One region of the uncultured Bacillus sp. genome, then DNA from elsewhere that is predicted to be linked to it. Evidence: a T-box and tRNA genes for the amino acid it is inferred to sense, from the RefSeq annotation. Region 1 holds a T-box; the other holds one or more tRNA genes.
The links. A T-box is a leader RNA that pairs with one kind of tRNA and senses whether it is charged. The one in region 1 lies ahead of valS (valine--tRNA ligase), so its partner is inferred to be a tRNA-Val.
Positions count from the first base shown of each region.

Region 2: it encodes a tRNA-Val, which carries the amino acid that the T-box ahead of valS (valine--tRNA ligase) is inferred to sense. The anticodon was not compared.

Region 1 covers NZ_CATYRA010000004.1:256,810-264,894, forward strand. Annotated here, with positions in the region: gene Q5C82_RS09045 (LysM peptidoglycan-binding domain-containing protein) at 1-1,179, shown strand, start outside; gene cotN (spore coat protein CotN) at 1,212-2,237, shown strand; gene Q5C82_RS09055 (hypothetical protein) at 2,256-2,447, opposite strand; T-box leader at 2,613-2,836, shown strand; gene valS (valine--tRNA ligase) at 2,897-5,539, shown strand; gene Q5C82_RS09065 (folylpolyglutamate synthase/dihydrofolate synthase family protein) at 5,600-6,892, shown strand; gene Q5C82_RS09070 (A24 family peptidase) at 7,029-7,775, shown strand; gene Q5C82_RS09075 (SPOR domain-containing protein) at 7,909-8,085, shown strand, end outside.
Region 2 covers NZ_CATYRA010000003.1:66,862-74,946, reverse strand. Annotated here, with positions in the region: partial or broken gene Q5C82_RS06115 (GNAT family N-acetyltransferase) at 1-533, opposite strand, end outside; gene Q5C82_RS06110 (DUF819 family protein) at 603-1,793, opposite strand; tRNA gene Q5C82_RS06105 (tRNA-Val) at 1,967-2,039, shown strand; partial or broken gene Q5C82_RS06100 (N-acetylmuramoyl-L-alanine amidase) at 2,203-2,868, shown strand; gene Q5C82_RS06095 (contact-dependent growth inhibition system immunity protein) at 2,914-3,204, opposite strand; partial or broken gene Q5C82_RS06090 (ribonuclease YeeF family protein) at 3,221-5,082, opposite strand; gene Q5C82_RS06085 (Rap family tetratricopeptide repeat protein) at 5,320-6,447, shown strand; partial or broken gene Q5C82_RS06080 (peptidoglycan-binding protein) at 6,673-6,786, shown strand; gene Q5C82_RS06075 (hypothetical protein) at 7,129-7,374, shown strand; gene Q5C82_RS06070 (hypothetical protein) at 7,412-7,984, shown strand; gene Q5C82_RS06065 (YolD-like family protein) at 8,055-8,085, opposite strand, start outside.

The DNA.
Region 1 (8,085 bases):
CAACCGGAGCACGCTGAGCCTGCATTCCGTCAAGAAGAGAAAGAAGCAGCTCAACCGGAAGACGCTGAGCCTGCATTCCGTCAAGAAGAGAAAGAAGCAGCTCAACCGGAGCACGCTGAGCCTGCATTCCGTCAAGAAGCAGAAGAAGCGGCTCAACCGGAGCACGCTGAGCCCGCACTCCGTCAAGAAGCAGAAGAAGCGGCTCAACCGGAGCACGCTGAGCCCGCACTCCGTCAAGAAGAGAAAGAAGCGGCTCAACCGGAGCACGCTGAGCCCGCACTCCGTCATGAAGCGGAAGAAGCGGCTCAATCGGAGCATGCCGAGCCTGCACTACGTCATGAAGAGAAAGAAGCGGCTCAACCGGAAGACGCTGAGCCCGCACTCCGTCAAGAAGCGGAAGAAACGGCTCAACCGAAACACACTGAGCCTGCGTTTCGTCAAAAAGAGAAAGAAGCGCCTCAACTGGAGCACGCTGAGCCTGCACTACGTCAAGAAGAGAAAGAAACAGCTCAACCAGAACATGCTGAACCTGCGCTTCGTCAAGAAGCGGAAGAAGCTCTGGAGGCTGAATCTCAGGCCATTCTAGAGAAGAAAACAGCCCCAGCTCCATATATGGAGAATGACGAAACCGCTTTACAGCTTCATTTCAAGCAAAAAGCAAGCTCGGAGGAGGCACCTCAAGAAGAGTCTGCACCGGCATACCGCACCTTCCTGCCCGAACATGAAGAGGAGGATTCTTTTTATTCAGCGCCTAAGCTGCTGGAAGAGGAAGAACAAGGGGAAGAAAGCTTTGAAATTGAAGTGAGAAAAATACCACCGGCTGAAGAGCCTGAGGAAGAAACAGCTCTTCAATCCTTCCAGCTGCCTGATACCTCAGAGACTGAAAGGAAGGAAGCGAATGCTGTTCCTAGGGTTGCTCCTGCTGCTGAAACGAAAGAACCTCAAACAAAGGAAAGTGATAATTCTCTTTATTTAACAAAACTTTTTACGAGAGAAGAGGATGAGTTTTCGAGAATGAAAATATGCATTGTTCAGCAGGAAGATACGATCGAACGTTTATGCGAACGGTATGAAATCACATCCCAGCAGCTGATCAGAATGAATTCTTTAGCCTTGGACGATGAATTGAAAGCAGGGCAGATCCTCTATATTCCTCAATATAACAACAGCCATGCATAAGCCGTAAGCGATCGGAAAATGTGGTGAATGGAATGGAAGATACCCAATCGGTTCTTCAGAAATACGGACTGACTGCTCAATTTATTGAGCCTGTCAGTCCTCGTGTGTGGAAAGTGTATACAGACTATGGTGTATTTGCCCTGAAAAAATTGAAATCGGTTCGCAGCAAACAGTTTACAGATCATATGGTGGCGATTGAGGAAAAAGGTTTTCGTTCATTTGTTCCCGTTTACAGAACAAATAGCGGTGAGTTTTTCTCAGAAGGTATACAATCCGGAGATTCCTATTATTTAATGCCTTGGCTTCAATTTGACCAGGAGGAAGAACGGGATCAGAAACATGCTTATTTATTTAGAGAAACAGCCCGCCTTCACGAGAGAACCGCGCAGGAAATAAAGATCAGACGTGATGATATTGAACGTTATTACGGACAAACGAAAAAAAAGTGGGAACATGATAAAATTTTTTATGAACAGTTTGTAGACAGAGCGGAGAAGGAATGGTACCTTTCCCCTTTTGGACTTCAGGCCGTAACCTATTTTTCAGAAACCATTTCGGCGGTGAATTTTGCGCTGGAGCGCTTGGAGGACTGGTATGAGTCGGCAAAAGAGAAGGGTGACTCAAGGGTTGTGATGAACCACGGCAGCCTGTCCATTCACCATTTTCTGTATAATGATACAGGGACCGGGTATTTCACAAACTTCGAAAGAGCGTCTGTCGGCCCGCCGCAAAACGACTTACTCGGCTTTTATACAAAAATGTTCAGAGGCATTCCGAAAGCTTGTCCGGAATGCGTTGAATGGTTTTATGCATACACGAAATCATTCCCTTTGCGTGAAGCGGAAGTCAGTCTTTTTCTCGGCTATATGGCATTTCCGGCAGCCATGTACAAGGTGCTGAACCGTTATCAAACCGGGAAAAGACAGGATGAAAAAAATGAATGTACGCAATTATTAAAGGCTTATTGGCAAATGAAAAATATAGAGCCGTTTGTGATGAAAATTCATCAGACTGAACAAGAGAAAAAATTCCAGGCTGAAAACGAGTCCACGTCTTAATGGCGCGGACTTGTTTGTTTATATCCATTCTAAATGAAGAGCACAAGCTAAAAAGATTAGGATTGCGAGCAGCAAAACATCAAAGGTTGTCGGAAAGAAAATGGTTCTGATTCCTTGAAAAATCGTAATGGGAATAATCACTTGTGCGGATACAAGCCGAATTTGCCTGACCCACGGCGGCAGGGAATAAGAGCTGAAACGTTTCTTCACGGTGCATCCTCCTCTACGCATTTACAAGCATCATATGTATACTTGGTCAATAGGTGCCTGCCCATCTTGTATAGGAAGCAGTATTTTTGGAAAAGATGATTGACGAATCAAAAACACTTTTACTATAATAAAGAACATAAATAAAGTATATAATGAGCTGATAGATACACCGCTTAGAACGGGAAGAGTACAAGAAAGACGCATGCAGAGAGAGAAGCCGCTTGCTGAAAGGCTTCTTATGTTGTCTGATTGGAAGGTCGCCCGGGAGCATAATTTCTTGAAAGAAGAGTAGAGAAATTCGGGAAACACCCGTTATCCGTTATAAGTGCATGAACTGATAAAGTTCGTGAAAAAAGGTGGTACCGCGAAAGAGCTTTTTCGTCCTTTTCCCAAGGATGAAGAGCTCTTTTTTCGTTCTCAGCCATTTTTAAACATGTTGGAGGGTTATGATGGAAACGAATGAACAAACAATGCCGACGAAATACGATCCGGCAGCTGTTGAGAAAGACCGATATGATTTTTGGCTAAAAGGCAAATTTTTCGAAGCGGGCAGTGACCAGACAAAAGAGCCGTACTCTGTTGTTATTCCGCCGCCAAACGTAACAGGAAGACTTCACCTTGGCCACGCGTGGGACACAACGCTGCAAGACATTGTAACAAGAATGAAACGCATGCAGGGCTATGATGTGCTGTGGCTTCCGGGTATGGACCACGCCGGCATTGCGACACAGGCTAAAGTGGAAGCGAAACTTCGTGAAGAAGGCAAATCCCGCTATGATCTTGGCCGCGAGAAATTCCTCGAAGAAACGTGGAAGTGGAAGGAAGAGTATGCGGACTTTATTCGCAGCCAGTGGGCGAAATTAGGGCTTGGCCTTGATTATTCCCGTGAACGTTTTACACTGGATGAGGGCTTAAGCAAAGCAGTTCGCGAAGTATTCGTTAAGCTTTATGAAAAAGGCCTGATTTACAGAGGTGAATATATTATTAACTGGGACCCTGCGACAAAAACAGCTTTATCTGACATTGAGGTCATTTACAAGGATGTTCAGGGCGCGTTCTATCATATGAGCTATCCGCTCGCTGACGGTTCAGGTTCAATTGAAATTGCAACGACACGTCCTGAAACGATGCTCGGTGATACAGCGGTTGCAGTTCATCCTGAAGATGAGCGCTATAAGCATCTTATCGGAAAAACGGTGATCCTGCCGATTGTAAATCGTGAAATTCCGATTGTCGGTGATGACTACGTTGATATGGAATTTGGTTCAGGTGCGGTGAAAATTACGCCTGCTCATGATCCGAACGACTTCGAGCTTGGCAACCGCCATAACTTAGAACGCATTCTTGTCATGAATGAAGACGGCACAATGAACGAAAATGCGCTGCAATATCAAGGCATGGATCGCTTCGAATGCCGCAAAAAGCTTGTTAAAGATTTACAGGAGGCAGGCGTTCTCTTCAAAATCGAGGATCATATGCATTCTGTCGGCCATAGTGAACGAAGCGGGGCTGTAGTTGAGCCTTATCTTTCTACCCAATGGTTTGTGCGCATGCAGCCGCTTGCTGATGAAGCGATTGAGTTGCAAAAGAAAGAAGAAAAAGTCAACTTTGTGCCTGACCGTTTCGAAAAAACGTATTTACACTGGATGGAAAACATCCGCGACTGGTGTATTTCCCGTCAGTTGTGGTGGGGCCACCGTATTCCTGCTTGGTATCATAAAGAAACAGGTGAGCTATATGTCGGGCTTGAAGCGCCTGAGGACAGCGAAAATTGGGAACAGGATTCAGACGTACTGGATACATGGTTCAGTTCTGCGCTCTGGCCTTTCTCCACTATGGGCTGGCCTGATATAACGGCTGAAGACTTTAAACGCTACTATCCGACTGACGTTCTCGTGACAGGGTACGACATCATTTTCTTCTGGGTGTCACGCATGATTTTCCAAGGCATTGAATTTACAGGCGAGCGCCCGTTCAAAGATGTTTTAATCCATGGCTTAATCCGTGACGAGCAAGGCCGAAAAATGAGTAAATCTCTTGGCAACGGTGTCGATCCAATGGATGTCATTGACAAGTACGGAGCCGATTCTCTACGTTATTTCCTTGCGACTGGAAGCTCTCCTGGCCAAGATCTGCGCTTCAGCTATGAAAAAGTGGAATCGACTTGGAATTTTGCCAATAAAATTTGGAATGCCTCCCGTTTTGCATTAATGAACATGGACGGCATGACATACGATGAACTTGATCTGTCAGGCGAAAAATCAGTAGCTGACAAGTGGATTTTAACGCGATTAAATGAAACGATTGAGCATGTGACTCAGCTTGCTGATCGATATGAATTTGGTGAAGTCGGACGCCATTTATATAACTTTATTTGGGACGATTTCTGTGATTGGTATATTGAAATGGCGAAGCTTCCGCTTTACGGAGAAGACGAAGCGGCTAAGAAAACAACTCGTTCCATCCTTGCTTACGTACTGGATCAAACGATGCGCCTGCTCCATCCGTTTATGCCATTCTTAACGGAGGAAATTTGGCAGCACCTTCCTCATCAAGGGGAATCGATTACAGTAAGTCAATGGCCTGTTGTAGTACCGGAGCATACCGATACTGAAGCGGCAACTGACATGAAGCTTCTTGTTGAGCTGATCCGTTCTGTGCGTAATATCCGCAGTGAAGTCAATACGCCAATGAGCAAGCAGGTTGAACTGTATATTAAAACAAGCACAGACGAAATAGCAGCCCGTCTCGAAGCGAACCGTTCATATGTTGAACGCTTTACGAATCCGAGCGTGCTAAAAATCGGCACGGGTATCGAGACTGTTGATAAAGCGATGACGGCTGTTGTCTCAGGAGCAGAGGTTATTCTTCCGCTTGAAGGCTTAATTAATATTGATGAAGAAATTGCCCGTCTGCAAAAAGAATTCGATAAGCTGACGAAAGAAGTCGAGCGCGTCCAAAAGAAACTTGGAAATGAAGGATTTATAAAAAAAGCGCCTGCGCACGTAATTGATGAAGAACGTGAAAAAGAAAAAGATTATGTGGCAAAGCGTGACGCTGTTCAAAAACGAATGGCTGAGCTGAAGGGCTAATGAAAAGCCGGGGCGGTTTCTAGAGGAAACCGCCTTGTCTTATAAAAGAGGGGATTATCATTGTTTACTGCATATGAAGAAGCGCGCAGCTGGATTCACGGGCGGCTGAAATTCGGAGTCAAGCCCGGACTCGGCCGAATGGAGCAGCTGATGGCGCGGTTAGGGCATCCTGAAAAGAAAATCCGTGCGTTCCACGTCGCAGGAACAAACGGTAAAGGATCAACTGTCGCTTTTATCCGTTCTATGGTGCAAGAAGCCGGATATACGGTTGGAACGTTTACGTCACCTTATATCATTACGTTTAATGAACGGATCAGTGTTAACGGGACACCGATTTCAGATGAGGAATGGACAGCACTCGTCAATCAGATTAAACCGCACGTTGAAGCGCTTGATCAAACGGAATACGGACAGCCGACAGAATTTGAAATTATGACGGCATGTGCATTTTTATATTTTGCAGAGTTTCATAAGGTCGACTTTGTTATTTTTGAAACAGGTCTGGGGGGGAGATTTGACTCTACGAATGTAGTTGAACCGCTTTTAACTGTGATCACAAGCATTGGACACGACCATATGAACATTTTGGGAAACACCATTGAAGAAATTGCTGGGGAAAAGGCCGGAATTATTAAAGAAGGTATACCAATTGTTACAGCTGTTACTCAGCCGGAAGCCTTACAGGTTATTCGTCATGAAGCTGAACGACATGCTGCGCCGTTCCAGTCACTACATGATACATGTGTTATTTTCAATGAAGAGGCTCTGCCTGCGGGAGAACAGTTTTCATTCAAAACGGCTGAGAAGTGTTATGAAGATATTCGGACATCTCTGATCGGCACACATCAAAGACAAAATGCGGCTTTGTCCATTTTGGCTGCCGAGTGGCTTAATAGAGAGAACATTGCCCGTATCAGTGATGAGGCGTTAAGAAGCGGGCTTGTAAAGGCTGCTTGGCCGGGGCGGTTAGAGCTTGTTCAGGAACATCCACCGGTATACTTAGACGGTGCGCATAACGAAGAAGGTGTTGAGAAGTTAGCGGAAACGATGAAACAGCGTTTCCCTGATTCCCGCATTTCTGTGGTGTTTAGCGCGTTAAAGGACAAACCGTATCAAAACATGATTAAGAGACTGGAAACCATAGCGCATGCGATTCATTTTGCTTCTTTTGATTTCCCGCGTGCTTCTCTTGCAAAAGATCTCTATGATGCAAGTAAAATCAGCAATAAAAGCTGGAGTGAAGATCCGGGTGATGTGCTCGAATTCATAGAAAACAAAAAGGACTCAAATGAAATTGTGCTGATTACCGGATCACTTTATTTTATTTCTGACATTCGCAAAAGGTTGAAATAAAGGCGTCCAGCCCCGGCAGTATCGAAAATGAGATTCTGCCGGGGTTTTTATGTGTAAAATTGAATATTCCCGATTAGAGTTCAGCCCGCTCACTTTGCTACAATCCATACCAGTATCTTGTAAAGGTGTGTTGTCTATGCTTCTCATTCTTTTTCTCCTCGGGCTGATTCTTGGTTCATTTTATTATACGGCCGGGTGCCGTATCCCCGTACATATATCCATTATCACGCCCCGTTCGGCATGCTCGTTTTGTCGGCGGACATTAACCGCGGCAGAATTAATTCCCATCCTGTCATTCCTTTTCCAAAGGGGCAAATGTAAAAGCTGCGGACATAGAATTTCTTTTATGTATCCCGCGGCAGAGCTTGTGACAGCGTGTTTATTTGCCGCTGCAGAAATACGCTTTGGCTCATCTCCGGAACTATTTCCTGCTGTTGTGTTTATCTCTCTTCTCATCATTGTTGCAGTGACAGATATTCATTTTATGCTGATTCCAAATCGAATCTTGATTTTCTTTCTTCCCTTTTTGGCGGCAGCAAGATTGATTTCTCCGCTTGATTCCTGGTATGTCAGCCTGTTAGGTGCGGCCGCCGGATTTCTTTTCCTGACCTTAATTGCCGCAATCACCCATGGAGGAATAGGGGGAGGAGATATTAAATTGTTTGCGGTGATTGGCTTTATGCTTGGTGTGAAAATGCTGGCAGCTGCCTTTTTCTTTTCTGTTTTGATAGGTGCATTGTATGGAGCGGCAACTGTCCTGACTGGAAGACTCGCCAAAAGGCAGCCGCTTCCCTTTGCCCCCGCAATTGCGGCAGGGAGCATTTTAGCCTATTTATACGGTGACTCTATCATTTCTTTTTATATGAAAATGGCATTGGGCTGACCGCTGAAAAATTTGACGAACGTTTTTTGGACAAGACGACAAAAGTCTTGTTCTTTTTTTTTTCGCCTGTGCTAAAGTGTGTAGCATGAAAAGCCGACAAGAACGGTCAAGCAAATGAAGGGAGGAAGCGGAATTGAAAAAAAGGAAGAATAAAAAAAACAGTAAAGCCGCAGAAAAAGCCCTCAAGGTGACGATTAATGGAAAAGAAGAGACGGTTTACGAACAAGAAACGCCTGAGAATGAGACGGATAAAAACATGACATTTTCAAATTGGGAGGAAAAGAGAAGGGCAGAACAGGAGGTCGCAGCA
Region 2 (8,085 bases), on a different contig from region 1:
ATCAGGATTCAGAATCGCGAGGACTTGATGATCCTCCCAAACGCCGTTGATTTTCACATTTTTTCGGGCGATGCCCTCTTTATGAAATCCCGCTTTTTCCAATACACGCATGGACCCGAGATTGCGTGGCATCACACCGGCTTCAATACGGTGCAGTTTCAATTCGTGAAACGCAAAATCAACAATCAATTTGACGGCCTCTGTCATAAGGCCCTTTCCATTATGGGCTTTGTCTAAAAAATACCCGATGAACGCAGTTTGCAGCGCCCCCGGATGATTTGAAAGAGCGAAACTGTCCCGATTAATGTATCATCTGACGCTGCAAAAATGCCAAAATGATACTCTTCATCCTTCTCCAGTCTTTGCTGATACTCTCTAATTCGTTTTCTCTGACCCTCAATCGTATAATAATCGTCTGCGCGTATCATGGAGAACTGTTCGAAAAAATCTTGGTTTTCGCTTTGCAGCCGCAGATTTTCTTCCGCATCCTTTACTTCTAAGGGTCTTACATAAATTGTATTTCCTTTTAACATACATTGATCTCTCCGTTCTCATGTTGGCATTCCTCTTACATTATTCTCAGGAAACTGCAAAAATCCTTTTTATAAGAAAGAAGAAAACCAGTTTCCCATAAAGGTTCCGACATAGTTTCCAATTAAGTAGCCGAGCGTACCGACAAGCATGATCGGGGCGACAAGCTCCCGCCAACCCTTGGCAATTGCCATCGCAGCTGCGGTCGTTGGCCCCCCGACCGCAGCGTTGACAGCGAGCAGAATTTCCTCAAGCCGCACGCGGAACAATTTTCCGACGGCTAAGGAAATAGTTAAGTTGCTTATCGCAATGATAAACACAAATAATAGAATAAGAGGCGCATTGGTAACGATTAAGCGCAGATCTGCAGGAATGCCAATCACTACAAAAAACAAATAAATCAAAAAGGTTCCAAGCTCCTGAGATCCATTAAGCCTTTCAAAAAAACGCGGGAAAAGAAAAATGATGAGAACAGTTAAAGACGTAAGTATCAGATACTGATCGCCAAGCGTTCCGGTCAAAAGGGGATGAGAAAAAAGGCTTTTAAAAAAGCCGGAAATCTTCACACTAACCGCAACAAGCGCAAAAGCAGCACCGGCATTAAAAGCGATATCCTTTAAGGAAATGTCCTTCCGTTTCCAATAGCTTTCTGCACTGTTTCCGCTCTTTCCATCGGCTTTTACTTTTTCTTCAAACGGCATAGCATAATGCCGCTGAAACCATTTAACTGCAGGAATACTGATTAATATAAAAAACAAAAGCGCCATCATAACATGATCTGCCACAACGGTAGCCGACACATATTCCCCCGGCGTCTCAAATTTTGCCGCCATCGCCGCAAAGTTGATCCCGCCGCCGATATAAGAGGCGCTGATCATTCCGCCGATTTTATCTAGATAAGGAATATGCTGTTTGAATAGAAAAAAAGAGAGGATGCTCCCAAGCACAGTGCCAGCGGAGCTAATCAGAAAAATAAAGAGCAAATGCCTGCTTTCCTTAAAAATCTGCCGCACATTGATCTGAAACAGCAAAAGAGGAATCGCCAGCGGCACCACATAAGACCACACAGTATCGTATACAGACGACTCAACAGGAAGCACTCCTATATTTGTAAACACCATAGCACCTAAAAGCGCAATGATAGCTCCGGACACAGCGGACGCCCACTTAAAGCGCTGCTCCAGTCCGATGCTCACTGCCGCCCACACCGCAATAAATCCCCACAGTACCCAAACATCATCAGAAGAAATCAAAGAATGCAAAACCTCATCACCCCTATTGTTAGAAAATTAAGACATATTATAATGGCCAAGGAACGGAACAGCAAGTCCGAAAAAAAGTTTTTCTGAAAAAGCAGTTGACGAATAGAAGGGAAGGTTATATAATAGAACTTGTCAGAAAGACAACAACATACCCAGCAACACATACATATCATGATTCCGTAGCTCAGCTGGGAGAGCGCTACCTTGACAGGGTAGAGGTCGCTGGTTCGAGCCCAGTCGGAATCATAGCTTAAACCCTTGCGTAGCAAGGGTTTTTTACTTTGCTTGTTTATTGATTTTGTCATCATTTATCGAGTTGGGGACGAATTGGGGACGAAATTATTTTTTGAGCTGATTTTGAAGGGGAATTCAAAACCAGCTCTGTTTCTGTGCTAGGTTTCTAGGATCAAGTTTCCACTTTACAGTTGATGACAAAGAGGTTATTCAAGGACTGCCGTTAAATCGCAATGCAGGGCACACAGGAGACGGCACAAACGGTACCGGGAATCGTAGTAAGGCTATCGGAGTTGAAATCTGCTACAGCAAGTCAGGAGGCGCTAAATACTACGCTGCTGAAAAGTTGGCAATCAAGTTTGTGGCGCAGTTGCTCAAAGAACGCGGATGGGGTATTGATCGTGTGCGTAAGCATCAAGATTGGAGCGGAAAGTATTGCCCGCATCGCACCTTATCGGAAGGACGCTGGAATGAGGTCAAAGCGGCGATTGATGCTGAATTAAAAGCGCTTGGCGGCAAAACATCAAGTAAGAAAACAACTTCGTCCAAGACAGTGAAAAAATCAAGTTCAAGCAAAAAGAAATCATCCTTCAATTTACCTACCGGTATTTTTAAAGTAATGAGCCCATTGATTCACATCGATGCTGTTGAGCAAATTCAAACAGCGTTAGCGGCGCTGCATTTCTATCCGGATAAGAAAGCCAAAAACTTTGGGATCGATAGCTATTATGGACCGCAAACAGCTGATGCAGTTAGACGGTTCCAGCTGATGTACGGGCTGTCCGCAGATGGTATTTATGGTCCGAAGACGAAGGCGAAAATTGAAGCGTTGTTGAAGTAATATAAAAAGGCCCTCTCATAAAATGGGGGCCTTTCAGTGTTTCTTTTAAATAGCTTCTTTTAGTTGTTCTATTACACTTTTCAACCATTCTATAGGTGGTAATCCCATTGTCGGGAAATATATTTCAGCATTACACTTTATAATGTCTTCCTTTTCTTCTTTAGTTAGATCGCTATTAAGAAACTCTTCGCAATACTTTACTGTAAATAGCAAACCTTCTTTACTAATTTCCTCAATAAATTCGTCTAATGCGTGTGCTGGGGATCGGATATCTTGATGAAATGTTGCACCTAAAAAATTTTCTAATTCGTCTAAGAAATCATAACTTTCATCCATGATAATTCCTCTCTTTCTATTTGGTTGGATATCCTGTAAGAATAAAGTTACCGTTGTTATCTTTTTTGAGTATAATTTTTGCGTTTGTAACGTTTTCTACTAGTTCTGAATTTCTTGATACACTTCTGCCGATTATTTCTCCATCGCCCTTGTATCTTAACATTAATTTAGGTTTTTTAGGATCATCAATCCAATTTTCGATTTTCTTTATATTTTTAGGATCGTTTAAAACTGAATTAGCGATTCTCTCAGCGGTAGCCCTATCTTTAAAAGTAGATGAAGCTGTAATATGTGGGTTAGGATCAGTTCTCAGTCTTTCTATTAATTCTTTGTCTGTTTTCCCAACATGTTTTTGTAATAAATGTCCGCCTCTTGCTTCATGAGCAGCTAATCCGCCGCCAGGTGCGAGAGGGGTACTATCACCTTGTTTGACATTACCTGTACCCATGTTGTTAGAACTTTCAGATCTTCTGAGTACACTCTCTTTTTTATCTTCCGCAATACTTTTTAGCAGCGGAGTATTTTTCACGTTAATGGTTTTCTCAGCATCTTGAAGGATTCCTTCTAATGCAGGAGTATACCGATTGACAGGAGATTTGACAAACTGTTTTACGGACTGACCACCTTTCTTAATTGTGCCACCAGCTCCTTTCCCAACTTTAGCAAGATCTTTCGAGCCTGTTGAGACAGAGGACTTTCCACCTTTCAACAACAGGAGACTTCCGCCAAAATAAGTAACATAGTGCATCCGTGTATATGCATCTCCGTGAATCATTTTTTTATCCCAATCATCCTTCAATGTGTCAACCATACTTTGAAAGGCAGCTTGATAGTCGTATTCCAGAACTGTATCCAACACTTTTTGAGGATCCTTGTTTAAGTTGTCAATTGTCCAACCGATATTCCATCCGAGTTGAATAGCTCCTTCACCGGTATCCTTGGCAAAATCGTATACACCAACAATCGCACCTTTGGCGCCATCACCTATGATTTGCAACACTTCTTTTCCGTTATCTAAGAAAGCTTTACGCTGTTCAAGAAATGAAACAAATTCAAGCTGTTCAGGGGTAAGGTTCTCATAGCCGACTTTCTTGGCAATTTCTAAGTATTCATCCGGGTCCGTCACTCCGTCAGCTAGTTTCTTCTTTAGCTCTTTGATTTCTCGTTCTTTCGCTTCGTCTTTCTTGATCTTCAAATAAGCTTCAGTTTGTTTCTCAATATCGCCTTTTTTCTTATGTATATCACTTTCTCGATAAGCTTTGGCATTGTAATGGAGGGGTGTAGCATTCTTGCCTTTGCCTGTGGATTCCTCAAGCTTTTGGAAGTCCTTCTTGATGAATTGCTCGTTTGGCTCTGACTGGGCATATTCAGTAACAAGTGCTTCGTCCACACTACCTAGTTTGTCGACTGTTTTTTGCGTTTGTCCTCCGCATCTGCAAGTTCGTCTTTGAAGTCTTCTGTCGAGAACAAATCAAGCGGAAGAATATCGTCGATATCATTTAAAATATCTTTCATCGCTTTCTTCTGTTCAGACATAATGGATTTTGATTTTGTGTAGGCGTTAGCCAATTCATGTTCTAAGAAGGATTCTTCTATGTATGCGTCAGACAAGCTAGCGTCCTCTAAAGCGCCTGAAATGCTTGTCAAAAAAGCAATTTTCATATCAATTAGATCAATCCAATTGTCAGCCACACCCGCATGATCTTGATAAAATGCTTTGATGTTATCGGCTCCTTTGCCTGAAAACTCACTGTCATCTAAATCAGCTACAGCTTTGAAGGCTTTTTTTAGATTGATCATCTGACTTCTTAATTCTTTGTATTCTTTTGCGCGTTTATCTGCTTCAGAAAGCAGTGATTTGGCTTCAAATACTTTCATGTTCATATCCTTTCATTCATGGGGAATTAGCAACCAAATTTTACCACATGACATAAGACAAAATTAGAAAGGAATCTCTTTATATGGAAAATGAAACTTTAGGATTAGGTGTAAATACCCAAGTATGATTTAGGACAACAGAACTTTAGCAACGAAAAAGTTTGCGGTTTTTTTGCGGACATACATATTTTTTGAAATGTTAGAATATTACATAAAAGGTGTTTGAGGAGGGGTCTCGTGAATCCAGTTTTACCATCGTCTAAAGTTGGCGTAAAGATCAATGAATGGTATAAGATGATTCGTCAATTCAGTGTCCCAGATGCAGAGATTTTAAAAGCTGAGGTGGAACAAGAGATCAATCAGATGGAAGAGGATGAATATTTGCTGATTTATTTCTCATTAATGAAATTCCGTCATCAGCTTATGCTAGACTATTTAGAACCAGTAACTACACGCATAAGACCAACTATTGACGAGTTACTCGAAAAAATTGAGGCGTCAAATAAAGGGATATCCGGTTTATTGTCTTACTACTCCCTGTTTTTTCGGGGGATGTATGAATTTGATCAAAAGCAATATGTGAAAGCAATCGCCTATTATAGGGAGGCGGAGAAAGAACTTATCCACGTTCCTGATGAAATCGAAAGAGCAGAGTTTCATTTTAAGTTAGCCGAAGCATATTATGGAATGAAGCAAAGTCATGTATCTATGCACCACGTTAAACAAGCATTAGACGTTTACAATCAATATGAATTGTATAAGGTACGGAAAGTTCAATGTCTCTTTGTTATTTCAGGGAATTATATTGATTTTAAGCGTTATGAAAAAAGTCAGCCACATCTTGAAAAAGCGTTAGAGTTATCCAGAGAATTAAATAATAAAAGGCTCATTAGTTCCGCACTTTATAACTTAGGTACTAATTTTGCGGACAGAGGGGATTATCAGCAAGCAGAAGTTTTCATGAAGCAAGCTGTGGAGATTACTGAAAAAGAAAAGTTGACGAATTTGCCACATTCTTTATTTTCTTATGCAAAAATCCTTTTCAAACAAGGAAAAATGAATGAAGCCATCCAAGTAAGTAAGAAAGGGTTGTCGGCAGCTATTTATCAAGGCGATGAGCTTTTCACGAAATTACAGGGTTATTTAAAAGCACTTTATGTCGATGCAGTGGACCAACAAGGTGTTAATAAAACAATAGAATACTTAGAAAGAAACAAGAACTATTCGTATGTAGAAGACATTGCCTGTGAGACTGCAGCTGCTTACGCAAACTCTAAAGAATTTGAAACATCTTATGTTTATCATCAGAAAATGATTGAAACTCAAACACAAATTCAAAGGGGAGAATGCCAGTATGACTTTTAAAAAGAAGGTATGCCTTATCCTGGGGTTGTCATTCGTTTTAGTGTGTGGGTTTGGATCCGGCTTAACAGAAAATCAAACTCAAAATTCATTCCAAGTTACATCGGATCGTCTTCAAACATAAGCATCATCATTTCTAAAAAGCCCTTCTAAATAAGAGGGCTTTTATTTATGTGTTAAATAAACAGACAAAACGAATCGAATGAAATTTCGAATGAAATAAGATATTATGGACCGAAAACCGCCGATGCCGTCAGACGATTCCAGCTGATGAATGGACTAAAAGCTGATGGCATTTATGGACCAAAAACGAAAGCAAAACTTGAAGCATTGTTGAAATAATCTTATAGTCCTCCCTTGCTAATTGTGACATCATGTATCAAAAAATAGCCCTTTAGTAGCTTACTTTTTTTGTTAAAATGATGGAAACAGCAAGGGGGGATAATATGGCTTTACTACGCTTTATAAGTTTGTACGGAATAGCCATCATTATATTGGTGGTCATAGCGAATTTTGCTCCATTTTTGGCGATGCCGTTATATTATATTGCCATAGCTGCATTAGTCTTTCTGATTGTTTATCTGATATACCACTATACCCAAAAAAACAATGGCAGGAAAAAGTAAAATTGTAAATAAATGTATATAGAGGGGCGAGGTGAACGATAAACAGGAGGAGATTATTATGAAAAAAATATTTCTTTTTTGCCTGACTTTCTCGTTGGTATTTAGTATCTTCGGAGGAGCAGCGAGCGCAGTACCTAAACAAAAGTCACAGCAAGATATAACTGACATTAGAAATTACGTTGAAAAAACAGTTCCTTTGTTAAAATCCAACCTAGAAAATCTACCTAAAAATTCTTCTTTGGAAAAAAGTTGGAAAAACTATTTCAAATCACTACAAAAACAATCCAGCACCAGAAGCGTTTAGTAATCCAGACATATCACTTTATGATGTTTTCCCAGAAATGAAATCAGAACTAGAAAAATTCAACGGTAAAGCTTTCAATATGAACAGCTTTATGGCTGAACAAGAAAAAAGCAAATCCTATGGGGATGTGCTTACTTTTGAAACACAAAACAGTACGGTTAAGGTTTATCTAGGTGATCTGGGGGATATCCAGATACTTGAGCAAAAAACTTTAACTGACTCTCCAGACTCTGATGCAAGCGTCCAAGGCACTACAAAAACAGAAAGGACCACTGGTATTGCTTATGGACTTGGTGGACCGAAGCTCTTCACACTTTGGGCCGAAGGAAGATTTAAATATGACGGCAAAAAAGTTTGGGCTACTTATAAAGATGGCGACTATCAGCGCCACCCGATGGGGACAGCTTTGGCAATCTCTCCTAGGGTATTAGGACAAGACCGGGACGCCAGTCATGGAGGATATGCCTATAGAGAGGTTTATTCACGTATATATGTTGAATCCATTGTAGGTTTTAAATGGGCCGGGATCGTTTTAAACTCAGCTCTTGTTGAGGCGTTTATCGGGTCTACTGCAAAAGGAAGTGTTTACGGAGGCGTTAAGAAAGTGTAAAAGAAATAACCTCGCCCGAAAAGCCCGTCTCATAAGGCGGGCTTTATATAATACATATTTACTTTCGTTTTCACCCTTCATATGCCCCAACAGTTAAAAGA